Regions from separate parts of the Cupriavidus ulmosensis genome, predicted to be linked through region 1. Evidence: predicted binding sites of a transcription regulator. Region 1 holds the regulator's gene; each other region holds the start of a gene.
The links. The regulator LexA, encoded in region 1, represses DNA repair genes until DNA is damaged. The targets are predictions, from matches to a motif close to ACTGTATNNNNATACAGT.
Positions count from the first base shown of each region.

Region 2: a site for LexA is predicted at 3,494-3,511, ahead of imuA (translesion DNA synthesis-associated protein ImuA). Genes of this name have one in related genera too.
Region 3: a site for LexA is predicted at 5,762-5,779, ahead of ACWTPI_RS01880 (ATP-dependent helicase). Genes of this name have one in related genera too.

Region 1 covers NZ_CDRMWP010000001.1:2,531,102-2,540,637, reverse strand. The annotation lists rRNA gene ACWTPI_RS11600 (23S ribosomal RNA) at 1-173, shown strand, start outside; rRNA gene rrf (5S ribosomal RNA) at 307-420, shown strand; gene ACWTPI_RS11590 (DUF808 domain-containing protein) at 527-1,447, opposite strand; tRNA gene ACWTPI_RS11585 (tRNA-His) at 2,157-2,232, opposite strand; gene ACWTPI_RS11580 (hypothetical protein) at 2,391-2,561, opposite strand; gene lexA (transcriptional repressor LexA) at 2,682-3,338, opposite strand; gene ACWTPI_RS11570 (asparaginase) at 3,599-4,603, shown strand; gene rpsF (30S ribosomal protein S6) at 4,705-5,079, shown strand; gene priB (primosomal replication protein N) at 5,169-5,468, shown strand; gene rpsR (30S ribosomal protein S18) at 5,472-5,750, shown strand; gene rplI (50S ribosomal protein L9) at 5,782-6,234, shown strand; gene ACWTPI_RS11545 (replicative DNA helicase) at 6,454-7,845, shown strand; gene ACWTPI_RS11540 (DUF47 domain-containing protein) at 8,070-8,696, shown strand; gene ACWTPI_RS11535 (inorganic phosphate transporter) at 8,710-9,536, shown strand, end outside.
Region 2 covers NZ_CDRMWP010000002.1:1,184,972-1,194,507, forward strand. The annotation lists gene ACWTPI_RS24965 (Bug family tripartite tricarboxylate transporter substrate binding protein) at 1-785, shown strand, start outside; gene ACWTPI_RS24970 (HpcH/HpaI aldolase family protein) at 787-1,566, shown strand; gene araD (L-arabinonate dehydratase) at 1,579-3,318, shown strand; gene imuA (translesion DNA synthesis-associated protein ImuA) at 3,601-4,506, shown strand; gene ACWTPI_RS24985 (Y-family DNA polymerase) at 4,439-5,992, shown strand; gene ACWTPI_RS24990 (error-prone DNA polymerase) at 6,189-9,536, shown strand, end outside.
Region 3 covers NZ_CDRMWP010000001.1:419,788-429,323, forward strand. The annotation lists gene ACWTPI_RS01865 (sensor histidine kinase) at 1-346, shown strand, start outside; gene ACWTPI_RS01870 (sigma-54-dependent transcriptional regulator) at 355-1,671, shown strand; gene cmdF (tyrosine 2,3-aminomutase) at 1,825-3,438, shown strand; gene ACWTPI_RS01880 (ATP-dependent helicase) at 3,518-5,566, opposite strand; gene ACWTPI_RS01885 (TlpA disulfide reductase family protein) at 5,890-6,447, opposite strand; gene ACWTPI_RS01890 (thioredoxin fold domain-containing protein) at 6,565-7,059, opposite strand; gene ACWTPI_RS01895 (hypothetical protein) at 7,260-7,853, shown strand; gene ACWTPI_RS01900 (LysE family transporter) at 7,893-8,543, shown strand; gene ACWTPI_RS01905 (hypothetical protein) at 8,637-8,804, shown strand; gene ACWTPI_RS01910 (YifB family Mg chelatase-like AAA ATPase) at 8,837-9,536, opposite strand, start outside.

The DNA.
Region 1 (9,536 bases):
GAAGAGATAACCGCTGAAAGCATCTAAGCGGGAAACTCGCCTGAAGATGAGGATTCCCTGGAGGCTTGACCTCCTTGAAGGGTCGTTCGAGACCAGGACGTTGATAGGCTGGGTGTGGAAGCGCAGTAATGCGTTAAGCTAACCAGTACTAATTGCCCGTAAGGCTTGATCCTATAACCAGTGTGTTTCTGCCTGGTTGACGTATCGCGTGCCGCTGCTCAGCAGCCTGGCCGATACAAGACACAACCTGACTACATCCCTATTCGTTGCGTTGGCCGACAAGCCCAGCGCAACACACCGCTCATGCCTGGTGACCATAGCGAGTTGGAACCACCCCTTCCCATCCCGAACAGGACCGTGAAACGACTCCACGCCGATGATAGTGCGGATTACCCGTGTGAAAGTAGGTAATCGCCAGGCTCTCTCTTAAAACCCCTCAGTACGTACGTACTGGGGGGTTTTGCTTTTGGGGTTTTAGTTTCTGGCGCTTTGCATTATCCGCGTCATACCGGCCGGGCCATCGCATTCAGTCCAGCGATGGCCGGACAACCCGTACCGCAAGCTTGATCAGGAAGACCGCCGCCGTCACCAGCGCGCCGGCCACGATGCCGGCCACGCCATTGACGAGCAGGGGACCGAGCATGTCAAGACTGCCTTCCGCGCCCAGCAGGGCGCCCGCGCGCTCCGTCACGTGGTGCGCGCCAGGAAAGCCATGTACCAGGATTCCCCCGCCGACCAGGAACATGGCAACCGTGCCGGCCACCGAAAGCGCCCGCATCAGCCAGGGCGCCATGCGCAGAATGGCCCGGCCGGCGGCGCGCGCCGTTGCCGATGGCCGTTGGTGAAGATAAAGCCCGGCATCGTCGAGCCTGACGATGCCGGCCACCAGGCCATAGACGCCCACCGTCATGACCAATGCGACGATCGACAATACGGCAACCTGCGTGCCGAACGTCGCCTCGGAAACCGTGCCGAGCGAGATGACGATGATCTCCGCCGACAAGATGAAATCCGTGCGCACCGCGCCGCGGACCTTCGTTGTTTCGAGCGTGGCCAGATCCGTTGTCGGCGGCTCGCTCCGGATGACAGTCGCCTCCGGTGCCTTCCGCTGATGCAGCAGGCTGTGCGCAATCTTCTCGAATCCCTCATGGCAGAGAAAGGCGCCACCCGCCATCAACAAAGGCGTGATCGCCCACGGAATCGCGGCGCTGATCGCCAGCGCGGACGGCACCAGGATTGCCTTGTTGCGCAGCGATCCCTTTGCCACCGCCCACACCACCGGCAGCTCCCGGTCGGCCTTCATGCCCGTGACTTGCTGCGCGTTGAGAGCGAGATCGTCGCCGAGCACGCCGGCGGTATTCTTGGCGGCGAGCTTGCTCATGGACGCGATGTCGTCAAGGATCGAGGTGATGTCGTCGATCAGCAGCAAGAGGCTCGAGCCAGCCATATCCAGATCTCCTGGTGTGTAGTGGGTATCGGGGCAAACAGCGTCGCGCTGCAATTTCCGCGCGCATGGGGAGTGAGGTGGCAGGATAATGCCTTCCACATGTGGATGGCATGTCCGCCATGAATCGAGAGGCAGTGGCCGGGGCATCTTGCATGGCCACTCGATGGCGGTCAGGCCCCGAAGTCCGCAAGACATCGGACCTACGCATCGGCCAAAAAAGAAAACCCCGCCGGACACGAATGCCCGGCGGGGACAGGAAGCCGCACCGTACCCAGCGGAGGATGACGATGCGAGATTGAAGGCTATCAGGATGCGGAGACACGGACTGTCAACAACTGTCACCGCGGCTGCGGCCGCCGTTCCGCCAAAAAAAGCCGCTGGGCCGGGGGAGCGGCGCAGCGGCATCGGGAAGTGTCGAATATGAGCACCAGGGGATGGTGCCGCGGCCAGCATAAGAAGCAACGTACCGTTTGACTGTCAACAATTGCAAAATGACCGGCCTCGCATGCGCGATAAGCGGGTCGACTGGCGACGTTGGTTTGAGGAGGGGAGTCCGGGCAATGGCAAATTGGAGCATCGGTGCGATGCTTGCCAGCGGCAGAAAACAAAAACGGCGCCAGAGGCGCCGTTGGGTATATCCGCTTTTATCGGATATCTCGTATCGCGAACGGCTGGTTAATGCTCAAGCCGTCGATACCGAAGAGAATTCTGGGGTGGCTGATGGGACTCGAACCCACGACGACAGGAATCACAATCCTGGACTCTACCAACTGAGCTACAGCCACCGTCGTTGTCTTTCAGCTGAGTGCTGATCGACGAAAAACAAGATTATACAAACTTCATTGGCACATGGCTAGTACTTCGCCTCAAAAAATTTCATGAGGCTGGCGCATGCGGCGAATGGCAACCGTCTCCACGCTGCGCCACCACGCGGCACGCGCCATTACACGGACAGCTTGGGAAGGTCTTCCAGCTCGAGCATGCGGCAGATGGCGGCCATGCTGCCGACCATCGTGCGCCGCTGCGCGCCCTGGTAGATGCGCACGCCTTTGGACTGGCGGAACGGAACGGGCTTGACGGGGCGGCGGGTGGAGAAGCGATTGGCTGGGAGCATGGCTACACCTGGTGATTTGCAACAACAGTTGTCGGCATCCGCAGCGCGGATGGCGTTGGCATATCGGGTGCAGCTCGAGGCGGGCGAACCCGCTCCAGCCGCACTTGAGGCTTGGGGCTTTTAGAACGCGCCGGTACGGATCAGGCCGACGGCGATGCCTTCCAAGGAGAATTCTTCCCGGTCCGGCTGGACGATGATGTTGCTGAAGTCGGGGTTCTCCGCGATCAGTTCGATCGTGTCGCCGCGGCGGTTGAGGCGTTTGACGGTGACGTCCTCGCCGAGCCGGGCCACGACGATCTTCCCGTTGGCGGCTTCGCTGGCGCGCTTGACCGCGAGCAGGTCGCCGTCGAGGATGCCGGCGTCGCGCATGCTCAGGCCGCGCACGCGCAGCAGGTAGTCGGGCTGGACTTCGAAGACGGAGGCATCGACCTGGTACTGGCGGTCGATGTGTTCGGCGGCCAGGATCGGGCTGCCGGCGGCGACGCGGCCGACCAGCGGCAGCGTCAGCTGCATGACGCCCGCCATCGGCAGCGAGAACTGGTCGGGCAACTCGGAGTCGCTGCGCGATACCTTGAGACGGATGCCGCGCGACGCGCCGGGGGTGAGTTCGATCACGCCCTTGCGGGCCAGCGCGCGCAGATGCTCTTCCGCGGCATTGGGCGAGGAGAAGCCGAACTTGGCGGCAATCTCGGCACGCGTGGGCGGAAAGCCGGTGTGCTGGAGAGTGCTGCGAATCAGGTCGAAAATCTGCTGCTGCCGCGGTGTCAGGGTCGCCATAGTCGCCGTTGTTCGCTGTTGTTTTCGCTGTTATTGGAGAGCACTGTACGTTTAAACAGTATGCTGTGATTTTATACAGTATCGAGTGAAGTGCAAGCGGAATTTTTAGGACGCGGCGCATCGACGAATAGTTTGCAACACGCCTGCCTGCGGGCGCGCCTTGCGGGTGCCGGGATGCGCAGGGTTACAATCCGCGGCACGCGGTGCCCGTTCCGGGTACGCGTTTTTTTCGACTCCAGGTTTCCTACACGTCCCCCGCCATGTCCTCACTGCGTCGCGTCGTTGTGCTTGCCACCGGCGGCACCATTGCCGGTTCTTCGTCCAATCCCGCCAGCAGCGCGAAGTACCAGGCCGCCACGGTGCCGGTGTCGGCGCTGCTCGGGGCCGTGCCCGCGCTTGGCGAGGTAGCGCGCATCGAGGCGGAGCAGGTGGCGCAGGTGGACAGCAAGGACATGTCGTTCGCGCTCTGGTCCAGGCTGGTCGAGCGGATCCGCTTCTGGTCGGCGCAGCCCGACGTCGCCGGCATCGTGGTGACGCACGGCACCGATACGCTGGAGGAAACGGCGATGGTGCTGCACCTGGCCTGCGAGGCCACGCTGCCGGTGGTGCTGACCGCGGCCATGCGGCCGTCGACTTCTCTGTCCGCGGACGGCCCGCTGAATCTGCTCGACGCGGTGCGCGTGGCCAGCCATCCGGCGTCGGTGGGGAAGGGTGTGCTGCTGGTCGTCAACCAGGAGATCCACGCCGCGCGCGACGCCGTGAAGGCGCACACGGCGGCGGTGAACGCCTTCGCTTCGCCGGCGGGCGGCCCGGTCGGTTATGTGCAGGACGATTTCGTCTGTTTCACCCGCGCCCCGCTGCGGCTGCCGGCCGCGGCCATGCCGGTGCCGGTGCCGGCGGCGTGGCCGCAGGTGGAAATCCTGGCCAGCTACGCGCAGCCGGGCCGGGTGATGGTCGATGCGCTGGTCGCGGCCGGGGTGAACGGCCTCGTGGTGGCCGCCGCGGGCAACGGCTCGATCCACCAGTCGCTGGCGGAGGCGCTGGCCGAGGCCGCCGCGGCGGGCGTGGCGGTCGTGCGCAGCTCGCGCACCGGGGCCGGGCATGTGGCGATGCCGGCGCAGCCGCGGCCGAGCGCCGGCGTCTTCGTGTCGGCCGGCGACCTGAATCCCTACAAGGCGCGCGTGCTGCTGCTGCTCACGCTGGCGGCCAGGCCGGCGCTGGCGGCGGATCCGGCGGCGTTGCAGGCGCTCTTTGCCGATAACTGAAGCAGCTTGCCCTATGCGTGGAAAGCGCGCTATACTTTAAGGCTATCCAACCTTGCCACACCGGACATGGCGCCCGGGTGGCTTATCCAAAAGGAGCGTCAATGCGTCATTACGAAATCGTATTTATCGTCCATCCGGACCAGAGCGAACAGGTTCCGGCCATGATCGAGCGTTACAAGACGCTGGTCACCTCGCAGGAAGGCCAGATCCACCGAGTGGAAGACTGGGGCCGCCGTCAGATGGCCTACATGATCCAGAAGCTGGCCAAGGCTCACTACGTTTGCCTGAACATCGAATGCGGCAAGGAAACCCTGGCTGAACTCGAACACGCGTTCAAGTTCAACGACGCGGTGCTGCGCCACCTCATCGTTCAGACCAAGAAGGCCGAAACCGCACCGTCCCCGATGATGAAGGAAGTGCAGCGCGAAGAAGCCCGCAAGGCCGCGCAACAGACCACCGAAGGCCAGGCCGCCTAAGTGCGGGCTCTTGCGGTTGCCGCGGGCGCTGAATATCGCAGGCGCCGCGGCGGCGCGAGCGGGCATGGACACCGGGAACGGAGGCAGCGTTGAACCAGTTGAGGCTCTGCGCGACCCTCGCCGAACGCGATGCCCTGCGCTATACCCCGGCCGGCGTCCCCGTCGTCAACTGCATCCTGCAGTACGCGGGCGAGACGGTCGAGGCGCAGACGCCCAGGCAGGTGGAATTTGCCATCGCCGCGATGGGGATCGGACAGATCGGACAACGGCTCGAGCGCACGCCGCTCGGCGCGATGCTCGACTGCGAAGGATTCCTGGCCCGCAAGCACCGCAACAGCAAGGCTCTCGTCTTTCACATCACTGGATGTAAAGCATTCGAAAAGGATTGAATCATGGCATTCGTCAAACGTGACAACAAGAACAAGAAGCGCTTCCAACAGCAGAACCCGCTGTTCAAGCGCAAGCGCTTCTGCCGCTTCACCGTGGCCGGCGTGGAACAGATCGACTACAAGGATCTGGACACCCTGAAGGATTTCATCGGCGACAACGGCAAGATCACGCCGGCCCGCCTGACCGGCACCAAGGCGCACTATCAGCGTCAGCTCGATACGGCCATCAAGCGCGCGCGTTTCCTCGCGCTGATGCCCTACACCGACCTGCACAAGAACTGATCGGCCCTAGGTCCGTCAAGGAGAAAACACGATGCAAATCATTCTGCTGGAAAAAGTCATCAACCTGGGCAACCTGGGTGACATCGTTCGCGTGAAGGACGGCTACGCCCGTAACTTCCTGATCCCGAACAAGAAGGCCCGCCGCGCGACCCAGACCGCCATCAGCGAGTTCGAAGTCAAGCGCGCCGAGCTGGAAAAGGCCGCCGCCGAGAAGCTGGCTGCCGCGCAGGGCGAGGGCGAGAAGCTCAACGGCCTGACCGTGCAGATCACCCAGAAGTCGGGTGTGGACGGCCGCCTGTTCGGCTCGGTCACCAATGCCGACATCGCCGCCGCCCTGGAAGGCCAAGGCTTCAAGATCGAGAAGGCGCAAGTGCGCCTGCCGAACGGCCCGCTGAAGATCGTTGGCGATCATCCGGTCAGCGTTTCGCTGCACACGGACGTGGTGGTCGACGTGACGGTCTCCGTCCTGGGCGAACACGTCTAAGCCGGAACCGGCCGCCGCCGCGGGGCCCGCGAGGGATCTCCGCAGCGGCAGCGGCCGCAGGCAGGAACAAAAAGGCAGGAGCCAGGCGCTCCTGCCTTTTTGTTTTGGCCCGGGGTTCCGACTTCGGCCCGGCCGGGGTGGTTGTCCTGCCGTCACATCGCCGCACGCGCCGCGATTTCTCCTCCGGCTCGCCTGTGCGCGCCGTTATAATCCCTCCCCATGAACGCGCCTGTCAGCGACCCCCAACTAGATAATCTCAAGGTACCTCCGCACTCCATCGAGGCCGAGCAATCGGTGCTGGGTGGCCTGCTGCTGGACAACGCCGCCTGGGACCGCATCGCCGACTTCCTTTCCGAGTCGGACTTCTACCGCTTCGACCACCGGATGATCTTCCAGAGCATCGCCCGGCTGATCTCGGCGACCAAGCCCGCGGACGTCATCACCGTCTACGAGATGCTGCAGGTGGCCGGCAAGGCGGAGGAGGTGGGCGGGCTGGCCTACCTGAACTCGCTCGCGCAGAACACGCCCAGCGCGGCCAACATCCGCCGCTACGCGGAAATCGTGCGCGAGCGTTCGGTGCTGCGCAAGCTGGTCACGGTGGCCGACGACATCGCCTCGGCGGCCTTCGCGCCCAAGGGGCGCGAGGTGCGCGAGCTGCTCGACGAAGCCGAGTCCAAGGTCTTCGCCATCGCCGAGGAAGGCTCGCGCGGGCAGAAGGGCTTCCAGGAAATCCAGCCGCTGCTCACGCAGGTGGTGGAGCGCATCGACGAGCTGTACCACCGCGACAGCAACACCGACGTGACCGGCGTGCCGACCGGCTTCATCGACCTGGACCGCATGACCAGCGGCATGCAGGCCGGCGACCTGATCATCGTGGCCGGCCGCCCGTCGATGGGCAAGACCGCGTTCTCGCTCAACATCGGCGAGCACGTGGCGGTGGAGCAGGGCCTGCCGGTGGCGGTGTTCTCGATGGAAATGGCGGGCACCCAGCTGGCCATGCGTATGCTGGGCTCGGTCGGCCGGCTGGACCAGCACCGCCTGCGTACCGGCCGCCTGCTCGACGAGGACTGGCCGCGCCTCACGCATGCCATCCAGCGCATGAACGACGCGCAGCTGTTCATCGACGAGACCCCGGCGCTCAACCCGATGGAGCTGCGCGCGCGCTCGCGCCGCCTGGCGCGCCAGTGCGGGCAGCTTGGCCTGATCATCATCGACTACCTGCAACTGATGTCGGGCTCGGGCAGCGGCGAGAACCGCGCCACCGAAATCTCGGAAATCTCCCGTTCGCTCAAGGGGCTGGCCAAGGAACTCAACTGCCCGGTGATCGCGCTGTCGCAGTTGAACCGGAGCCTGGAGCAGCGCCCCAACAAGCGCCCGGTGATGTCCGACCTGCGCGAATCGGGCGCCATTGAGCAGGATGCCGACGTGATCCTGTTCATCTACCGCGACGAGGTCTACAACCCCGACTCGCAGGACAAGGGCACCTCCGAGATCATCATCGGCAAGCAGCGTAACGGTCCCATCGGCACCGTGCGCCTGACATTCCTGGGCCAGTTCACCAAATTCGACAACTTCAGCGGCGGTCCGGCCTTCTTCGACAACGACACCTGAAGCCAGTCCTGGCGCGGCCTGGGCGGTGGCAAAGCGGTCCCGCCGTGGCCGATCGCCCACGCCGGACGTGAAAGAGATTCGGCTGCGGCCCGCATACCTGTAAAATATTTCGTTTTGATGACAGCCGCCGCCAGGCGGCTGTCTGCAATGTATGCCTGGCCGATTGAGCCAGTCGCCCAGGCAATAACCCGGGGGCGCTCGCGCGCCCCGACAAGGAACAACCCATGTTCGGCCGATTCATGCCCACGGAGGGCAAGTTCTTCGAATACTTCAACCAGCATGCCGATTGCGCGGTGACCGCCGCCCGCGAGCTGGAAGTGCTGGTCAACGACCTGCCCAATGCCGAGGCGCACGCGCGCCGCGTGCAGGCCACCGAAAAGAAGGCCGACCGCATCACGCACGACACCATCGACCTGCTGCACAAGACCTTCATCACGCCGCTGGACCGCGACGAGATCCACAAGCTCATCACCACGATGGACGACATCCTCGACCTGATGGAGGACGTGGCGGAGACCATCTCGCTGTACGACGTGACCAGCCTGACCGACGAGGCCCGCAAGCTGGCCTCGATCTGCGTGCAGTGCTGCGACCAGGTCAAGATCGCGGTCGGCCTGCTCGAGGACATGAGCAACGCCAGCGCCATTCTCAAGACGGCGCAGCAGATCGACCACCTCGAGTCCGAGGCCGACCGCGTGATGCGCTCGGCGATGTCGAAGCTGTTCCGCGACGAGACCGACGTGAAACGGCTGATCAAGCTCAAGGCCATCTACGAGCAGCTCGAGACCATCACCGACAAGTGCGAGGACGTTGCCAACATCATCGAAGGCATCGTCCTGGAAAACGCCTGAGGCACGAATCGGCATGCACACAATACAAATGAGCCTGTGGGTCATCGGCCTGCTGGTGGCGCTCGCCTTGCTGTTCGACTTCATGAACGGCTTCCACGACGCCGCCAATTCGATCGCCACGGTGGTGTCGACGGGCGTGCTCAAGCCGCACCACGCGGTGGCGATGGCGGCCATGTGCAACGTGGTGGCCATCTTCATCTTCCACCTCAAGGTGGCGGCCACGGTGGGCACCGGCACCGTCGACGTCAACATCGTCGACCACCACGTGATCTTCGGCGCGCTGGTCGGCGCCATCGCCTGGAACCTGATCACCTGGTACTACGGCATTCCCTCGTCGTCCTCGCACGCGCTGATCGGCGGGCTGGTAGGCGCCGCGGTGGCCAAGGGCGGCACCGGCGCGCTGGTCGGCGGCGGGCTGGCCAAGACCGTGGCCTTCATCGTGATCTCGCCGCTGCTGGGTTTCGTGCTCGGCTCGCTGATGATGGTGATCGTGGGCTGGACCTTCTTCCGCACGCCGCCGTCGCGCGTGGACCGCTGGTTCCGCCGCCTGCAACTGGTGTCGGCCTCGCTCTACAGCCTGGGCCACGGCGGCAACGACGCGCAGAAGACCATCGGCATCATCTGGATGCTGCTGATCGCCAGCGGCCACGTGGCGCAGGGCGGCGCCGAGCCGCCGGTGTGGGTCATCGTCTGCTGCTACGTGGCGATCGGCATGGGCACCATGTTCGGCGGTTGGCGCATCGTGCGGACGATGGGCCAGAAGATCACCAAGCTCAAGCCGGTCGGCGGCTTCTGCGCGGAGACCGGCGGCGCCATCACGCTGTTCATCGCCTCGGCGCT
Region 2 (9,536 bases), on a different contig from region 1:
TGATCGACAACCGGCCCGGCGCGGGCGGCATTCTCGGCGCCGCCTACGCGGCCCGCCAGCCGGCGGACGGTTACACGCTGCTGCTGGCCAATACCGGCGTCATCGTGATCTACCCGGCCATCTACAAGCAGCTTTCGTATGATCCGCTGAAGGATTTCGTGCCGGTGGCCCGCGCCACCACCAACGAGCTGGTGGCCGTGGTCAACCCCGGCGTGCCCGCGCGCGACCTGAAGGAATTCATTGCCTACAGCAAGTCGAGCGGCGGCAAGATCAGCGCGGCCGTGGCCGGCGTCGGCTCGTCGCAGCATTTCGCCATGGAGATGGTCAAGCGCAGCGCCGGCGTCGACATGCTGATGGTGCCGTACAAGGCCAGCGTGCCCGCGCTCAACGACGTGCTCGGCGGGCAGGTCCAGTTCATGGTCGACGCGCCGCCCGTGGTGCAGTCGTTCGTCCAGACCGGCCGCCTGCGCGCGCTGGCCGTCACCGGCAGCAAGCGGCTGGCCACGCTGCCCAACGTGCCGACCTTCACCGAGGCCGGCCTGCCGGGCATCGATGCCACCGGTTTCCAGGGCTTCCTCGCGCCGGCGGGCACGCCCGACGCGATCGTCAACACGGTGTCGCGCGCGGTGCTCAAGGCGCTGCAGCAGCCCGAGGTGGTCCAGCAACTGCGCGGCCAGGGGCTGGAGCCCGCGGGCATGGACGCCAGGGCATTCAATGCCTTCGTGCACACCGAAGCGCCCAAGTGGGCAAATCTCGCCAAAGCCGCCAACATCAAGGCCGACTGACATGAAAACACCTGAAACCCTGCGACCGAACCGCTTCAAGGAAGGCTTGCGCGAGGGGCGCAAGCAGCCCGGCCTGTGGCTCACGCTCGAAAGCCCCCACGTCACCGAGGTGGTGGCCGGCTCCGGCTACGACTGGCTGCTGCTCGACATGGAGCACGCCTGCGTCGACGTCTCCCAGGTCGTCGACCACCTGCGCGCCGCGCAGGGCGGCACGGCGGAACTGGTGGTGCGCATCCCGGCCAACGAGCCGGTCGTGTTCAAGCGCCTGCTCGACGCCGGCATCCGCTCGTTCATGGTGCCGTTCGTGCAGTCCGCCGAGGAAGCGCGGCAGGCCGTGGCCGCCACGCGCTACCCGCCGCACGGCATCCGCGGCGTGAGCGGCAACATGCGCGCCAACGGCTTCTCGCGCATCAAGGACTACGGCCAGCGCTACGCCGAGGCGCAGTGCATCGTGGTGCAGATCGAATCGCCGGCGGCCGCCGCGGCCGTGCGCGAGATCGGCGCGGTCGACGGCGTGGACGGCCTGTTCGTCGGCCCCAACGACCTGGCCGCCAACATGGGGCTGTACGGCCAGCCGGGCGCGCCCGAGGTGACGGCGGCGATCGCGCGCATCCTGGCCGACATCCGCGCGGCCGGCAAGGCGCCGGGCATCCTCAACTTCAACCCCGCGCAGGCGCGCGAACTGCTGGCGCAGGGCTACGACTTCGTCGCGGTGGGCTCCGACCTGTCGATCCTGGCGCGGCGCAGCGAAGCCCTGCTCGCGGAAATCACCGCCGCCTGAGAGCCATTCCCCATGAGCAGAAAGCGAATTGAACTGTCCCAGCTGCGCAGCCAGCGCTGGTTCGGCGCGGCCGGCCAGCCCGGCAACCACAAGTCGTACCGCACCAAGCAGATGGGCTACACCAGCGAGGACTTCCAGGGCAAGCCGGTCATCGGCATCCTCAGCACGTGGTCGGACCTCAACAGTTGCCACACGCATTTCCCGCAGCGCATCGAGGAGGTCAAGCGCGGCGTCTGGCAGGCCGGCGGCTTCCCGGTGGTGATGCCGACGCTGAGCGTGGGCGAGACCTACGTGCGCCCCAGCACGCTGATCTACCGCAACCTGCTGGCGATGGACGCGGAAGAGATCCTGCGCTCGCACCCGATCGACGGCGCCGTGCTGCTGGGCGGCTGCGACAAGACCACGCCGGGGTTGCTGATGGCGGCCGCATCGATGAATATCCCGGCCATCTTCGTGCCCGCCGGCGCGATGCTGCGCGGGCACTGGCGCGGCCAGCAGATGCTGGGCACCGGCTCCAGCACCTGGCAGGCCCTGGCCGACTACCGCGCCGGCAAGCTCGACGAAAAATCGTGGCGGCAGGTCGGCGAGGGCACGGCGCGCTCGCCGGGCACCTGCAACACGATGGGCACCGCCTCGACCATGACCAGCATGGCCGACGCGCTGGGGCTGACCCTGCCGGGCGCCAGCTCGATCCCCGCGGTCGACGCCACGCATTCGCAGATGGCGTCGATGTCCGGGCGCCGCATCGTCGAGATGGTGTGGGAAGACCTGCGGCCGAAGGACATCGTCACGCGCCAGAGCTTCCTGAACGCCGTGGTCACGGACATGGCGCTGTCGGGCTCGACCAACTCCCTCATCCACCTCGTGGCGATGGCGCGCCGCCTCGGCGTCGAACTGTCGCTCGACGATTTCTCGCGCGCCAGCGAGACGGTGCCGGTGCTGTGCAACCTGCAGCCCAGCGGCACCTACCTGATGGAGGACCTGTTCTACGCGGGCGGGCTGCTGGCGCTGCTCAAGCGCATCGCCGGGCACCTCGACCTGTCCTGCCAGACCGTCACCGGCCGCACGCTGGGCGAGAACATCGAGCAGGCCGAGGTCTACAACGACGACGTCATCCGCACCGAGGAAAACCCGGTCTACGGGGCCGGCGGGCTGGTGGTGCTGCGCGGCAACCTGGCGCCGCGCGGCGCGGTGCTCAAGCGCGCCGCCGCCGAGCCGCGCCTGCTCCAGCACACCGGCCCGGCCGTGGTGTTCCGCAACTTCCAGGACATGCTCGCGCGCGTGGACGACCCCGACCTCGCCGTGACCGCGGACAGCGTGCTGGTGCTGCAGGACAGCGGCCCGACCGGCGCGCCCGGCATGCCGGAATGGGGCATGCTGCCGATCCCCAAGAAGCTGCTGGCGGCCGGCGTGCGCGACATGGTGCGGATCTCCGACGCGCGCATGAGCGGCACCAGCTACGGCACCTGCGTCCTGCACGTCTGCCCGGAAAGCCGCGTGGGCGGGCTGCTGGGGCTGGTGCGCGACGGCGACCTGGTGCGCCTCGACACCGAAGGCCGCCGGCTCGACCTGCTGGTGGACGAGGCCGAGATCGAGGCGCGGCGCAAGGCCTGGGTCGCGCCGCCGCCGCACTACGAGCGCGGCTTCGGCCTGCTGCACATCGAGCACGTGCTGCAGGCGGACGAAGGCTGCGACCTCGATTTCCTCGCCAGGCAGGGCAACGTGCCCGATCCGGAAGCGCGCTTCTCGTAGCGCAAATCGGGCCGGGACACCGTTGCCGCGATGCCCGCGGCGGCTGTGTCCCGGCCGCCATCCCGTCACGATCCCGTCACGATCCCGCCACGATCCCGCCACGATCCCGCCACCGTCCCGCCGCGGGGCGGCGATCCCGGCACTCCCTGCTTCTCCCCCTTGCGTCCGCCGCGATACTGTATAAACATACAGTATTCGGAGATTCCGCCTATCCCGCCTTGTCCCACCTTATCCCGCCGCCTTGCCGCGCGGATAAGGCTGTCACAAGGCCGCAAGCATCACATGAGTTCCCTCGTTTCCTCCGGCTCGCACGCGCCGCCCGTTGATCCACCCGTGCCACCCGTGGCCCAGCCCGCCGAGGCCGGCCGCCAGGCGGCGCTGGAGGCGCTCGCGCAGCGCCATCCCGGCCTGTGGCGCGCCGGGCAGCTCGGCCGCGCGGGGCAGGCGGGCAGCGTGCCGGCGCTGGAAACCGGCCATGCGGCGCTGTCGGCCGAATTGCCGGGCGGCGGCTGGCCGCTGGGGGCGCTGACCGAGCTGCTGCTGGCCGAGCCCGGCGTGGGCGAGCTGCGCCTGCTGCGCCCGGCGCTGGCCGCGCTGGCGGCGGCGCCGCGGCGCCTGGCGCTGGTGGGGCCGCCGCACCTGCCGAACGCGGCGTGCCTGGCCGGCTGGGGGCTGCCGGCGCGGCAGGTGTTCTGGGTGCGCGCGCCGGCCGGCGCCGGCAAGGCCGCGGCGCAGGCCGACCTGCTGTGGGCGGCCGAGCAGGTGCTGCGCAGCCAGGCCTTCGGCGGGGTCGTGGTGTGGCTGCCCGCGGCGCGGCCCGAGGCGCTGCGCCGCCTGCAGGTGCTGGCGCAGGCGGGCGACGCGGTGGCGTGGGCCGTGCGCCCGGCCGGCGTGCTGCGCGAGTCGTCGCCGGCGGTGCTGCGCCTGCTGCTGGCGCCGGCACCGGGCAATGCGGTGTCGATCACCTTCCACAAGCGGCGCGGCCCGGTGCGCGAGCAGCCGCTGGTGCTGCCGCTCGACGAGATGGCGGCGGTGCCGGGCCGTCCGTCCGCGCCGCGGCCCGCGCCTGCGGAGGCGCCGTTGCCGCGGGTTTCACAGGCCGTTGCGGGAGAGCAAGACCATGTCGTACTGGATCGCGGTGCATCTGCCGCGCCTGTCGCTGGACGCGCTGCAGCCGAACTGGCCTGAGCCGGACGCTGCCGCCGCGGTCCCCGGCGTGCTGCATCACGGCGTGCCGGTGGCGGTGATGGAGCGCGAGCGCGTGGTGCTGGCCAATACCCCGGCGGTGGCGCTGGGCGTGCAGGCCGGCATGCGGCGCGGCGGGGTGCAGGCCCTGTCGGCGCAGGTGGTGCAACTGGAGCGCGAGCCGGCGGCGGAGGCGCAACTGATGACGGCGCTGGCGCTGGCGCTGCTGCATTTCTCGCCGCACGTGAGCCTGCACCCGGAGCCCGACGCGGCCACGGTGATGATCGACGCGGGCGCCAGCGTGCGGCTGTTCGGCGGGCATCGCGCGCTGTGCCGCGCGGTGTATGCGCGGGTGCGCCGGCTGGGCGTGTTCCTCCAACTGGGCTGCGCGCCGACCGCCTTCGGCGCGGCGTGGCTGGCGGCGCAGCCGTTCCGGCGCGACCGGCACGGCCGCATGGTGCGCCCGGCGCGGCGCGCGCTGCGCCCGGCGCGCATGGCGCGGCTGCTGGACCGCCTGCCGGTGGCCATGCTGCGCAACGTGGCCGACGAAGGCTGGCTCGACGGCATCGGCTGCCGCACCGTGGGCGAGGTGCGCGGCCTGCCGCGCGCGGGTTTGCAGCGCCGCCTCGGCGCGGACGTGCTGGCGCGGCTGGACCAGGCCTATGGCGAGGTGCCGGTGCGCTTCGCCTGGTTCGCCGCGCCGCCCGAGTTCGCGCAGCGCATGGAGCTGCCGGGCCGCACCGAATCGGTCCAGGGCGTGATGGCCGGCGCGCAGCGCCTGCTGCTGGCGCTGGGCGGCTGGCTGGCGGTGCGGCAGGCCGGCGTGACGCGCCTGGCGCTGCGGCTCGAGCATGAGCGCTACCGCCTGGGCTGCGAGACCCCGGCCACGCCGGTGACGGTAAGCCTGGCCGAGCCCAGCCGCGACCCGGCGCACTTGTGCCGGCTGCTGCAGGAGCGCCTGGACAAGGTGCAGTTCACCGTGCCGGCGGTGGGGCTGCTGCTGGTGGTGGAGGCCATGCAGGAATGCCTGCCGCGCAGCGAGGCGCTGTTTCCCGAGCCGGGCGGCACGCCGGCCGGGCTGGGCCGCCTGCTCGACACCTTGATGGCGCGCCTGGGCCGCGAGAACGTGCTGCAGCCCCTGCCGCTGGCGGACCACCGGCCCGAGCGCGCCAGCCGCTGGTGCCCGGTGGACGAGATGCCCGCGCGCGCGCCGGCGGCACCCGCGCAGGCCTGGCCCGCGCGCCCGCCGTGGCTGCTGGCGCAGCCGCTGCCGCTGGCCGTGCAGCGCCACCGGCCCTGCCACGGCGGGCCGCTGGCGCTGCTGTCGCGGCCCGAGCGCATCGAGTCCGGCTGGTGGGACGACGCGCTCGCCACGCGCGACTATTTCGTCGCCGAGCGCGCCGACGGCCTGCGCTGCTGGGTCTACCGCCAGCGCCCGGGGCGCGAGGAGGGCGGCGAATACCGCTGGTTCCTGCACGGGCTGTTCTGAGCCGGCTGCACCGAGCGCGCCCGCGCCGCGCGCCATCCGGCCCGGTCCGGTTGCATCCCGCTCCGTCTTGCCCGGCTTCGTTTCCCAGCTTCGTTTCCCGGCTTCGTTGCGCTTGGCTTCGTCCGGCTCCATCCGGCTTCATTTGGCTTCACCTCGTTCGACCTGGCCTCACCCTGTTTCATATCCGTCTTCGATCATGTCCAGCCTGCCCGCCGCGCCTTCGTTTTCCGCCCTGCCGCCCGCGCTCTCGGCGCTGCTGCCGGCCTTGCCCGATTACGTGGAGCTGCACTGCATCTCGAACTTCACCTTCCTCGAAGGCGCCTCGCATCCGGTCGAGCTGATCGAGCGCGCGTTCGCGCTGGGTTATGGCGGCCTCGCGCTCACCGACGAATGCTCGGTGGCCGGCACGGCGCGCGCGCACCACGCGCTCAAGGACCTGCGCGAGCGCGCCAGCGCCGCGCTCGCGCGCAGCGCGGCGCGGCTGGCCGCCGGCCTCGACGCGGGCGAGGAAGACGACGAAGACGAGGATGACCTCGAAGCCCTGGCCGCGGAGGAGGCGGAAGACGGCGAAGGCCACGACCCCGGCGCGCAGGACGTCCTGCTGCAAGCCGCCGGCCCCGGCGAGGCCGCCGAGGCCCGCCTGCGGCGCCATGAAAAACTCTCCGCCATCGCCGCCGCCGCGCAGGCCTTCCGCCTGCTGATCGGCAGCCGCTTCACGCTGACCGGCCAGGATGGCAAGGACGGTCAGAACGATGATCCGGCCCTGCGCCTGGTGCTGCTGGCGCAGGACCGCGAAGGCTTCGGCAATCTCTGCGAGTTCATCACGCTGGGCCGCCGGCGCGCGGAGAAGGGCGCCTACCGCCTGCGCCCGGAGGACATCGCCGCGCCCGCAGCGGAACACGCGCACCTGCGCGGCATGCCCCGCTGCGTGGCGCTGCTGTTGCCCGCGTACTGCCCCGAGCCGCAAGCGCTGCTGCGGCAGGCGCGCTGGATGCGGCAGGTCTTCGGCGAGCGCGCCTGGATCGCGCTCGAGCAACTGCAGGGCCATGCCGACGCGCTGCACCGGCAGCGGCTGGAGGACGCCGCGGCGCAGGCCGGCGTGCCGCTGGCCGCGGCGGGCGCCGTGACCATGCACGTGCGCTCGCGCAAGCCGCTGTCCGACGTGCTCAGCGCGATCCGCACCGGGCAGACGCTGGCCGAGTGCGGCATGGCGCTGGCGCCCAATGCCGAGCAGCACCTGCGCATGCGCCAGCGGCTGTCGCGGCTCTACCCGCGCGAGGCGCTGGCGCAGACGCTGCGCATCGCCGCCATGTGCGATTTCTCGCTGGACACGCTGCGCTACGAATATCCGGAGGAACTGGTGCCCGCCGGCCTGACGCCGTTCAGCTACCTGTACAGCGAGACCATGAAGGGCAAGGCGATACGGTTTCCCGACGGCCTCGATCCCAGGTGGGACAAGCAGCTGGCGGACGAGCTCGGCCTGATCCGGGAGAAAGGCTACGCGTCGTTCTTCCTCACCGTGCACGACATCGTGCGCTTCGCGCGCAGCAAGGACATCCTGTGCCAGGGGCGCGGCTCGGCGGCCAACTCGCTGGTCTGCTATTGCCTGTTCATCACCGAGGTCCATCCGGCCGACGCCAACATGCTGTTCGGCCGCTTCCTCTCGCGCGAGCGCGACGAGGCGCCCGACATCGACGTCGACTTCGAGCACCAGCGGCGCGAAGAGGTCATCCAGTACATCTACGGGAAATACGGCCGCGACCGCGCCGCGCTGGCGGCCTCGCTGATCACCTACCGCTCGCGCAGCGCGCTGCGCGACGTGGGCCGTGCGCTCGGCATCGACGCCAGCGTGATCGAGCAGGTGGTCAAGGGGCAGGCGTGGTGGGACGGCCCGCGCGGCTTCATCGAGCGCATCTCGCAATACGGACTGGACCCGGAGTCGCTGGCGGTGCGCCAGTGGGCCAGCCTGACCATGCAGTTGCGCGGCTTTCCGCGCCATCTGTCGCAGCACGTCGGCGGCTTCGTGATCGCGCGGGACAAGCTGTCGCGGCTGGTGCCGATCGAGAACGCGGCGATGGCGGAGCGCAGCGTGATCCAGTGGGACAAGGACGACCTCGAATCGCTCGGCCTGCTCAAGGTGGACGTGCTGGCGCTGGGCATGCTGTCGGCGATCCGGCGCGCGCTGGCAATGATCCCGGGGCCGTCGGGCGGGCCGATGCGCATGGCGGAGATTCCCCGCGAGGACGGCAAGACCTACGACATGATCTGCGCGGCCGACACCATCGGCGTGTTCCAGGTGGAGTCGCGCGCGCAGCAGTCGATGCTGCCGCGCCTGCGGCCGCGCAGCTTCTACGACCTGGTGGTGGAGGTGGCCATCGTGCGGCCCGGCCCGATCCAGGGCGGCATGGTGCATCCCTTCCTCAAGCGGCGCGAAGTGGTGCGGCGCACCGGCAAGCAGCCCGTGTACCACGACAAGATCATCCAGAACGTGCTGGGCCGCACGCTGGGCGTGCCGATCTTCCAGGAGCAGGTCATGCAGCTGGCCATCGACGCGGCCGGCTTCACGCCCGGCGAGGCCGACCATCTGCGCCGCTCGATGGCGGCGTGGCGGCGCAAGGGCGACCTGCGCAAGTACCAGGACAAGCTGGTCAGGGGGCTGACCGCCAACAAGTATCCCGAGTCCTTCGCGCTGGCCATCTGCCGGCAGATCGAAGGCTTCGGCGAGTACGGCTTCCCGGAAAGCCACGCCGCCAGCTTCGCCAAGCTGGTCTACCTCAGCGCGTGGATCAAGTGCCACCATCCGGCCGCCTTCCTGTGCGCGCTGCTCAACAGCCAGCCGATGGGCTTCTACTCGCCCTCGCAACTGGTGCAGGATGCGCGCCGCCACGGCGTGCGCACGCTGCCGGCGGACGTCACGGTGAGCGGCTGGGAAAGCACGCTCGAAGCGGATGCGGATGGGAGCGCGGAGGTGGGAGCAAATATGGACGCGGACATGGACACGGAAGCAGGCACACAAGCGGGCACGCAAGCGGGCAGCGCCCGCCCGGCCGTGCGGCTCGGCCTCGACCGCGTGAAAGGCATGAGCAAGGACGTGGCGCTGCGCATCGAGGCGGCGCGCGCCGGGCGGCCCTTCGCCAGCGTGGAAGACCTGGTGCTGCGCGCCTGCCTGGACCGCCACGACATCGACGCGCTGGCCGCCGCCGATGCGCTGTCCGCGCTCGCCGGGCATCGCCGCCAGGCGCGCTGGCAGGCCCGCGCCGCCGCGCTGCAGGCGGCCCACCGCGACCTGCTCTACGCGGCGCCGCCGGCCGAGAGTGCGCTTGCCTTGCCCGCGCCGCGCCTGGGCGAAGACGTGGCCGCCGACTACGCCAGCACGGGCCTGTCATTGAAGTCGCATCCGCTGGCGCTGCTGCGCCCGCGCCTGACGGCCATGAAATTCGCCACCGCGCGGCAGCTTGCGCAGTGCGGCAACGGCCGGCGCGTGCGCGCCTGCGGCATCGTCACCGTGCGCCAGCGGCCCGCCACCGCCAGCGGCACCATCTTC
Region 3 (9,536 bases), 2.1 Mb from region 1:
GCTGGCCGCCGCCGCGCCCGCGGCGCCCTGCGTCGAGGTGGTGGTCGGCGAGCAGGGCGACACCGTCAGCATCGCGGTGCGCGACAATGGCGGCGGCATCGCCGAAGACGCGCTGCCGCGGCTGTTCGAACCGTTCTTCACCACCAAGGAAATCGGCCAGGGCCTGGGCCTGGGCCTGGCCATCTCCACCTCCATCGTGCGCGAGTTCGGTGGCCAGTTGAGCGCGGCCAACCGCGCCGGCGGCGGCGCCGAGTTCGTGGTGGTGCTGCGGCGCGCGCCCGCGCCGGACGGCGCCGGGGCGGTGTCCGCGGCGTCCGACGCCGCTTCCCCTACCCATACCGAGTGAGCATTGCCATGCAAGACGGATTGCGTGTCCTGTTCGTCGAAGACGAACCCCTGGTGCGCCAGGCTACCGCGCAGAGCCTGGAGCTTGCTGGCTTCAACGTGCTGGCGCTGCCTTCGGCCGAAGCCGCCATGCCGCACCTGTCGGCCGAGTTTCCCGGCGTGCTGGTGACGGACGTGCGCCTGACCGGCGCCAGCGGGCTGGACCTGCTGCAGCACTGCCGCAACGCCGCGCCGGGCGTGCCGGTGATCCTGGTCACCGGCCACGGCGACATCACGATGGCCGTGCAGGCCATGCGCGAGGGCGCCTACGATTTCATCGAGAAGCCGTTCGGCGCCGACCGCCTGACCGAGACCGTGCGCCGCGCGCTCGAGCGGCGCGCGCTGGAACTGGAAAACCACGCGCTGCGGCGCGAGCTGGCCGGGCCCGCGGCGGGCACGCGCATCATCGGCCGCTCGCCGGCCATCGAGCAGGTGCGCATGCTGGTGGCCAACGTCGCCGCCACCGACGTGCCGGTGATGATCAACGGCGAGACCGGCACCGGCAAGGAGCTGGTGGCGCGCAGCCTGCACGCGCTGTCCACGCGCCACCAGGCGCCGTTCGTGGCGCTGAACTGCGGCGCGGTGCCGGAGGCCATCTTCGAGAGCGAGATGTTCGGCCACGAGGCCGGCGCCTTCACCGGCGCGGGCAAGCGCCGCGTGGGCAAGCTCGAGCATGCCTCGGGCGGCACGCTGTTCCTCGACGAGATCGAGAGCATGCCGCTGGCCTTGCAGGTCAAGCTGCTGCGCGTGCTGCAGGAGGGCACGCTGGAGCGGCTCGGCTCCAATGCCTCGATCGGCATCGACGTGCGCATCGTGGCGGCGGCCAAGGGCGACATGGAGACGCTGGTGGCCAACGGCACCTTCCGCCAGGATCTGCTGTACCGGCTCAACGTGGTGACGATCCCGCTGCCGCCGCTGCGCGAGCGGCGCGAGGACATCGTGCCGCTGTTCGAGCATTTCATGCTGGTGGCGGCGGTGCGCTACCAGCGGCCCGCGCCGATCCTGTCCGAGCTGCAGCGCCAGGCGCTGATGCAGCGCGCCTGGCCCGGCAACGTGCGCGAGCTGCGCAACGCCGCCGACCGCCTCGTGCTGGGCGTGCCGGAGGGCGGCGCGCGCGCCGACGCGCCGGACGACTCCACGCCGCTCAAGGAGCGCATGGAGCACTACGAGCGCGCGGTGATCGCCGACACGCTGGCGCGCACCGGCGGCGCGGTCAGCCAGGCGGCCGACCTGCTGCAGGTCGGCAAGGCCACGCTGTACGAGAAGATCAAGCGCTACGGCCTGTGAAGGGCCCATGACGGGCCGATGAAAGGCCCATGAAGGGCCGCCGGCGGGCCGCGGCCGGCGCCGGCTGCATCTCTTGATACACTCGCGGGCTCTGCATGCCGCGCGGCCCCGCGCCGCCCGGCGTGCCTCCGAACAGCTCATCCGGAACAAGCCATGAACGAGGTATCCCTGGAGGCCGGCGCGACCGTGCGGGTCGACGGACATCAACTGACCGCCGCCGCGGTGGCGCAGGTGGCACGCGGCGGCGCCGCGCGGCTGGACGACGCGGCGCGCGCGCACGTGGCCGATGCGCGCGCGCGCTTCGAGCAACTGGCCTCGGCCAATATCCCGATCTACGGCGTGTCCACCGGCTTTGGCGAGCTGGTCCACAACTGGGTGGACATCGAGCATGGCCGCGCGCTGCAGGAAAACCTGCTGCGCAGCCACTGCGCCGGCGTGGGCCCGCTGTTCGCGCGCGAGGAAGTGCGCGCCATGATGGTGGCGCGCGCCAACGCGCTGGCGCGCGGCTATTCGGCGGTGCGCCCGCTGGTGATCGAGCAGCTGCTGCGCTACGTGGAAGCGGGCATCACGCCGGCGGTGCCGCAGGTCGGCTCGCTCGGCGCCAGCGGCGACCTCGCGCCGCTGTCGCACATCGCCATCACGCTGATCGGCGAAGGCAAGGTGCTGCTGGCCGACGGCGGCACCGCGCCCACCGCGCAGGTGCTGCGCGAGCACGGCATCGAGCCGATCAAGCTGGCCTACAAGGAAGGGCTGGCGCTGATCAACGGCACCTCGGCCATGACCGGCATGTCGTGCCTGCTGCTGGAGACCATGCGCGCGCAGGTGACGCAGGCGGAGATCATCGCCGCGCTGGCGCTCGAAGGGCTGAACGCCTCGGCCGACGCCTTCATGACGCACGGCCACGACATCGCCAAGCCGCACCCCGGGCAGGTGCAGTCCGCCGCCAACATGCGCGCGCTGCTGGCGGGCGCCACGCGCCTGTCCGGCCACGGCGAGCTGGCCGGCGAGATGAAGACGCGCGCCGGCGCCGAGAAGAACACCGGCACCGGCGTGTTCATCCAGAAGGCCTACACGCTGCGCTGCATCCCGCAGGTGCTGGGCGCGGTGCGCGACACGCTGGGCCACTGCGCCGCGGTGGTGGAGCGCGAGCTGAACTCGTCCAACGACAACCCGCTGTTCTTCGACGACAGCGAGCTGTTCCACGGCGGCAATTTCCACGGCCAGCAGGTGGCGTTCGCGATGGACTTCCTGGCCATCGCGGCGACGCAGCTCGGCGTGGTGTCCGAGCGCCGCCTGAACCGCCTGCTGAGCCCGCACCTGAACAACGGCCTGCCGGCGTTCCTGGCGGCGGCCAACGAGGGCCTGAGCTGCGGCTTTGCCGGCGCGCAGTATCCGGCCACCGCGCTGATCGCCGAGAACCGCACCATCTGCAGCCCGGCCAGCATCCAGAGCGTGCCGTCCAACGGCGACAACCAGGACGTGGTGAGCATGGGCCTGATCGGCGCGCGCAACGCGCGCCGCATCATCGACAACAATCAGTACATCCTCGCCGTGGAACTGCTGGCCGCGTGCCAGGCGGCCGAGCTGGCGGGGGCGGTGGCGCACCTGTCGCCGGCCGGGCGCGCGGTGTTCGGCTTCGTGCGCGAGCGCGTGCCGTTCCTGGACATGGACCGCTACATGACCGACGACATCGAGGCCATCGCCGCGCAGTTGCGCGCGGGCGCGCTGGTGGCGGTGGCGCGCGCGGCGGGCGCCGCGGTGCACTGAGGCGCTTGATTAGCGCCGATCTGCGCTGAGATGTGCCGGGATGTGCCGTGATGCGCCGAAATGTGTTGAGGCGCGGCGGCTAGCGCCACATGTCGCGCATCTTGCTGCCGAGGTCCAGCTTCGGCAGCGAAGCCTTGGCCGGGGCCTGCGGCACCGGCGGCGGCTCCGGCCACGCCCGGCTGTGGAACAGCGGCATCACGCGGTTGGGCAGGAAGCGCGTGCGCGAGGCATAGATGTGGCGGTCGCCGAAGCCGCTTTGCTGCTGCACGTAGAAGCGCTGCGGCACCACGATGTCCAGGTGGTCGCGCGCGCGCGTCATGGCCACGTAGAGCAGGCGGCGCTCTTCCTCGATTTCCTCGGTGGTGCCGGTGGCGAGGTCCGACGGCATGCAGCCGTCCACGGCGTTGAGCACGTAGACCGCCTTCCATTCCTGGCCCTTGGCGGAGTGGATGGTGGACAGGATCAGGTAGTCCTCGTCGCGCAGCGGCGCGCCGGATTCGTCGCTCGACGCATCGGGCGGGTCGAGCGTGAGCTCGGTCAGGAAGCGCTCGCGCGAGGCGTAGGTGGCGGCGACGCGCTCGAGCTGCTGCAGGTCGGCGGCGCGCGCGTGGGCGTCGTCGTGCATGCGCTCCAGGTGCGGCTGGTACCACGCCACCACCTGCTCGAAGACCGACGGCCACGGCGCGGCCGGCGCCATCAGCACGCGCGCCAGCGCGACGAATTCCGGCCACGCCTCGGCCGCGGCCGGCGGCGCCTCGAACGATTCGAGCGCGAACAGCGGTTCGGTGGCGACCTCGATGGCGTCGAGCACGCGCGCGGCGGTCTTGGGGCCCACGCCCGGCATCAACTGCAGGCTGCGGAAGGCCGCCATGCGGTCGCGCGGATTCTCCATCCAGCGCACCACCGACAGCACGTCCTTGACGTGCGTCGACTCCAGGAATTTCAGGCCGCCGAACTTCACGAACGGGATGTTGCGGCGGACCAGTTCGATCTCGAGCTGCGCGCTGTAGTCGGCGGCGCGGAACAGCACCGCCTGCGAGATCAGCGCCAGCCCGGCCTCGCGCCGCGCCAGGATCTGCTCGGCCACGTAGCGGGCCTGGTCGGCCTCGTCGTTGACCACCACGATGTGCGGTTTCTCGGCCGAGGCGCGCTCGGACCACAGGTCCTTGGTGAAGCGCTCGGCGGCCAGGCCGATCACGGCGTTGGCGGCGCACAGGATGGGCTGCGTGGAGCGGTAGTTCTGCGACAGCGTGACCATGTCCGCCGCCGGCGAGAACCGCGTGGGGAAATCGAGGATGTTGCGCACGGTGGCGCCGCGGAACGCGTAGATGGACTGCGCGTCGTCGCCGACCACCGTGAGGCCGCGCCCGTGCGGCTTCAGGCGCAGCAGGATGGCGGCCTGCAGCGCGTTGGTGTCCTGGTATTCGTCGACCAGCACGTGGTCGAAGCGCGCGCCCATGTCCTGCGCCAGCGCCGGCTCGCCGAGCGCCTGCGCCCAGTAGAGCAGCAGGTCGTCGTAGTCCAGCACCTGCTGCTTCTGCTTGGCTTCCACGTAGCCGGCGAACAGGCCGCGCAGCGCGTCGGCCCACTGGGCGTAGCGCGGGAACCAGTGCTTGAGCACGTCTTCGAGCGGGGCCTGGGTGTTGACCACGCGCGAATAGATCGACAGGCAGGTTTCCTTGCGCGGGAAGCGCGTGGCCTGCGCCGACAGGCCGAGGTCGTGCCGCACCATGTTCATCAGGTCGGCGGCGTCGCCGCGGTCGCTGATGGTGAAGGCGGGCGACAGGCCGAGCGTCTCGGCGTATTCGCGCAGCAGGCGCGCGCCGATGGCGTGGAAGGTGCCCGACCATTGCAGCGCGGCGCGCCCGGCGCCCGAGGCCTGGTTGCCGAGCGCCTGGTCGACGATGCGCTCCACGCGCCGCCCCATCTCGGCGGCGGCGCGCCGCGAGAACGTCAGCAGCAGGATGCGGCGCGGATCGGCGCCGCCCAGCACCAGGTGCGCCACGCGGTGCGCCAGCGTGTTGGTCTTGCCCGAGCCGGCGCCGGCGATGATGAGCAGCGGCGAGTGCGCCTCGTGCGTCACGGCGGCGCGCTGTTCGGGATTCAGCTTCGCGAGATGCGGCGGCACCTCCGCGGCGGGCGGCGGCGGCGTGGCGGGCGAAGCCGGAGGGGCGTCGCCGGGAACGGCAATAGGGGTGGCAGGGGCGGTAGGGGTGGCAGCGGGGGCGGAATCGAGTAGCACGGCAGGAGCCTCTGGGCTGCGGGGGCGCGCATGTGCGCTGCCCGGCATGGGCGGGACGAGGGCGAAAAACGGCTGCCGGTAACTGTATATCTATACAGGCCGCGCGCGCAAGCCGCAGCGTTGCGCGCGTGGCCCTGTCAGCGGGAAACGCTGCGGGAAAGTGCCTGCAAAGGCTGGCGGAGGCGGGGAAAGACGAGAAAGAAGGCGGGTCAGACGGCCTTGGCCAGCGCGTCGTCGAGCAGCTTGTGCAGCGCGTCCCATTCGGGCTCGCCCACGTAGCGCTTGAGGATGTGGCCGTCCTTGTCGATCACGAAGGTGGTCGGGGTCAGTTGCACTTCGCCGAAGGCCTTGGCGGCGGCGCCGTCGGAGTCCATCGCCACCTTGAACGGCAGCTGGCGCGTCTGCGCATAGTTCATCACGTACATCGGCGGGTCGTAGCTCATCGCCACCGCCACGAACTCCAGGCCCTTGCCCTTGAACTTGTCGTAGGTGCGGACCATTTCCGGCATCTCCTTGACGCAGGTGGTGCAGCTGGTGGCCCAGAAGTTGACGAGGTAGACCTTGCCCTTGAGGTCGGCGGTGCTGATCTTCTGGCCCGACAGCAGCGTGAAGGTGGCGGGGGGCGCGGCGTTGGCCGGCGCGATCGCGCGGTAGCCGAAGAAGCCGAGCACGGCGACCAGCACCACGGCGCCGATGACGGGCCACAGCTTGCGCTGGGCGGCGCGGGTGGTCGGGGTGGACATGGCGGGGGAAGCCGAGGTCGTCATGATGCTTGCCGGCGGGTCAGGGGATAAGCTCCCATTCTACTGCCGCGGCCGAAGCGCTGCCGGAGGCAATTCCGGGCGCGGCCAGGCTGCGGCGATTGGCCGCAGTGCCGGGCGGCGTCAGCGTGGCGCCGCCGCCAGCGCCGCGCGGGCCTGGTCCAGCGCCTGCTCCAGGTAGGCGCCGTAGAAATCCGGCTGCAGGCCTTGCAGCGGCGCGGCCAGCGAGCGGCCGCGGGCGTCGAGGAACAGCACCGTGGGCGCCACCGACACGTTGTGGCTGCGCGCCCAGTCGCGCGCGGTGGTCATGGTGCCGTCGGCATTGCGCAGCGGCGTGGCGGCGGTCATGTCCAGCTCGCGCGCCTCGATCTCGCCGGCGGCGGCCTGCGGGCCGAGATAGTTGCGGCGCACGGTCTCGCAGTAGACGCAGCCGGGCAGGCTGACCAGCACCACCAGCGGCTGGCCCTTGCCGGCGGCGGCCGCGCCCTGCGCGGCGAGGTCGGTGGCGGGCGGCAGGTGAGCGGGCGCGGCCAGCGCGCTCGCGCCGCCGGCGAGCAGGGCGGCACCGAGCAGCACGGCGGCCACGGCATGCCGGGCGCGCGCGCATGGCGGCGGCATCGGGGACGGGGCGCGGGGCAGGCTCGGCATGGCGGGGGTGGGGGTGGGGGGTGGGGAATGCAAGAATACGCGCTGGCGCGCGGGTTCCCCGATAATAGCGGCTTCCGTCCGTACCCGTGGCGCCGCGCCGGCCCGCGGGCGCGGGACCGCACCACCACGCAGCAGCCGTCCGCAGGACCGTTGCCCTATCCGCCGCCGCGATGCCCCACGCCTGGTTGTCCCGCCTGCCGTCCACGCTGTCCGCCCTTGGCGCGGCCGCCGCCGTCTGCGCGCTCGTCGGCTGCTCGCCGCGCTACGACTGGCGCACCATCCAGTCCAGCGAGGGCGCCTACGCCGCGCTCTACCCGGGCAAGCCGACCGGCGCGGCGCGCGAGGTGGCCATCGCCGGGCGCAAGCTGCCGATGACGATGGACGCGGCGCGCGTCGACGAGACCCTGTTCGCCGTGGGCGTGGTGACGCTGCCCGCCGACGACGCCGCCTTGCGCCAGGCCGCGCTCGAATCGATGCAGGCCGGGCTGCTCGGCAACCTCGGGCCGCACGCGCCCGACGCGGTCAAGACGCGCCAGGTGACGGTGATGTCCGCCGCCACGCCGGCGGTGGCGCTGCCGGGCGTGGAGGTGCAGGTGGCGGCGGTGTCGCCGCAGGACCAGGCGCCGCGCCGGCTGACCGCGCGGCTGGTGGCCTCGGGCGTGCGGGTCTACCAGGCGGTGGTGCTGGAGGCCGGCGACGCCGCGCGCGATCAGCGCCAGGCCGAGCAGGTCGACCAGTTCCTGACGGGTTTCCACCCGTTCTGAGTGCGGGACTGGCGCAACGTTTTTTCAAGGAGTGATGTCATGCGTTGGGAAGTTTGGCTGGCCTATTTCGCGGCCTGTTGGGTGATTGCCGTGTCGCCGGGTTCGGGCGCGGTGCTGTCGATGAGCCACGGCCTGTCCTACGGGCTGCGCAAGACCACCACCACCATCTTCGGCCTGCAGGCGGGGCTGGTGATCATCCTGCTGGTGGCGGGCGGCGGCCTGGGCGCGCTGCTGCTGGCTTCCGAGCACGCCTTCGCCGTGGTCAAGACGATCGGCGCGCTCTACCTGATCTACCTGGGCGTGCAGCAGTGGCGCGCGCGCGTGGAGGACAGCCCGGCCGCCGCCGAGGACGCGGCCGCCGCGCCGCGCGTGGCCGCGCTGAGCCCGCGCCGGCGCTTCGCCACCGGGCTGCTGACCAACGTGACCAATCCCAAGGGCATCATCTTCATGGTGGCGGTGCTGCCGCAGTTCATCGACCCCACGCATCCGCTGGCGCCGCAGCTCGCCATCCTGGCCGCGACCATGTGCGGCGTGGACCTGGTGGTGATGCACGGCTACGCGCTGCTGGCCTCGCGCATGCGCGGCCTGTTCCGCAACGCGCGCGCCATGCGCTGGCAGAACCGCGTGTTCGGCAGCGTGCTGGTGGCGGTGGGCACGGCGCTGTTCTTCGTGCGGCGCCATCCGGCCTGACCGTCGGGCCCGCCCGCGCCGGCCGCATCGCGGCTGGCCACGGGGGCGCGGGTTTGCTTAAATAGGTGCATTGTCCCGTTGCGGAGTCCAGCCATGCGCAGTCCCTCCCTCTTGCAGGCCCTGCCGTCCGGGCGTCCGTTCCATACCGTGCCGCCGGTGGAGGAGCCCGGGCCGCCGGGGGTGCCGCCCGACCTGCCGCTGCCGCCCGAGGAAGACCCGCCGCCGGCGGAGCCGCCGGTGGCCGTGCCGCCGCGCGGCTGAGGGCATTCGCCCAAGACCCTCCCGAGACCATCTCAAGGCCCGCGCAGCGCGCGCCGGTACTGGATGGCCTCGCCCACGTGACCGGGCTGCAATAGCCCGGCGCCTTCCAGGTCCGCCACCGTGCGGGCGATCTTCAATACCCTGAAATAGGCGCGCGCCGACCACGCCAGCTTGGTCATGGCGGCGCGCAGCATGGCTTGCGCCTCGGGCGCGAGCGGGCAGTGCTCGTCGATCTCGCGGCCGGCCAGGGCGGCGTTGGGTTTGCCCTGGCGCGCCTGTTGGCGGGCGCGCGCGGCCAGTATGCGCTCGCGTACATCGGCGCTGGCTTCGCCGGGCGGGCCGTCGAGCATGTCCTGCTGATCCTGGGCGCGCACCTCGATCTGCAGGTCGATGCGGTCGAGCAGCGGGCCGGAGAGCCGGGACTGGTAGCGCTGGACCTGGTCGGGCGTGCAGCGGCAGGGCCGGGACGGATGGCCGAGGTAGCCGCACGGGCACGGGTTCATGGCGGCGACGAACTGGAAGCGGGCCGGGAAGTCGGCCTGGCGGTTGGCGCGCGAGATGGTGACGCGGCCGGATTCCAGCGGCTCGCGCAGGACTTCGAGCACGCGGCGGTCGAACTCGGGCAGCTCGTCCAGGAACAGCACGCCGTGGTGGGCGAGGGAAATCTCGCCGGGCCGGGGATTGCCGCCGCCGCCGACCAGCGCGGCGGCCGAGGCGGTGTGGTGCGGCGCG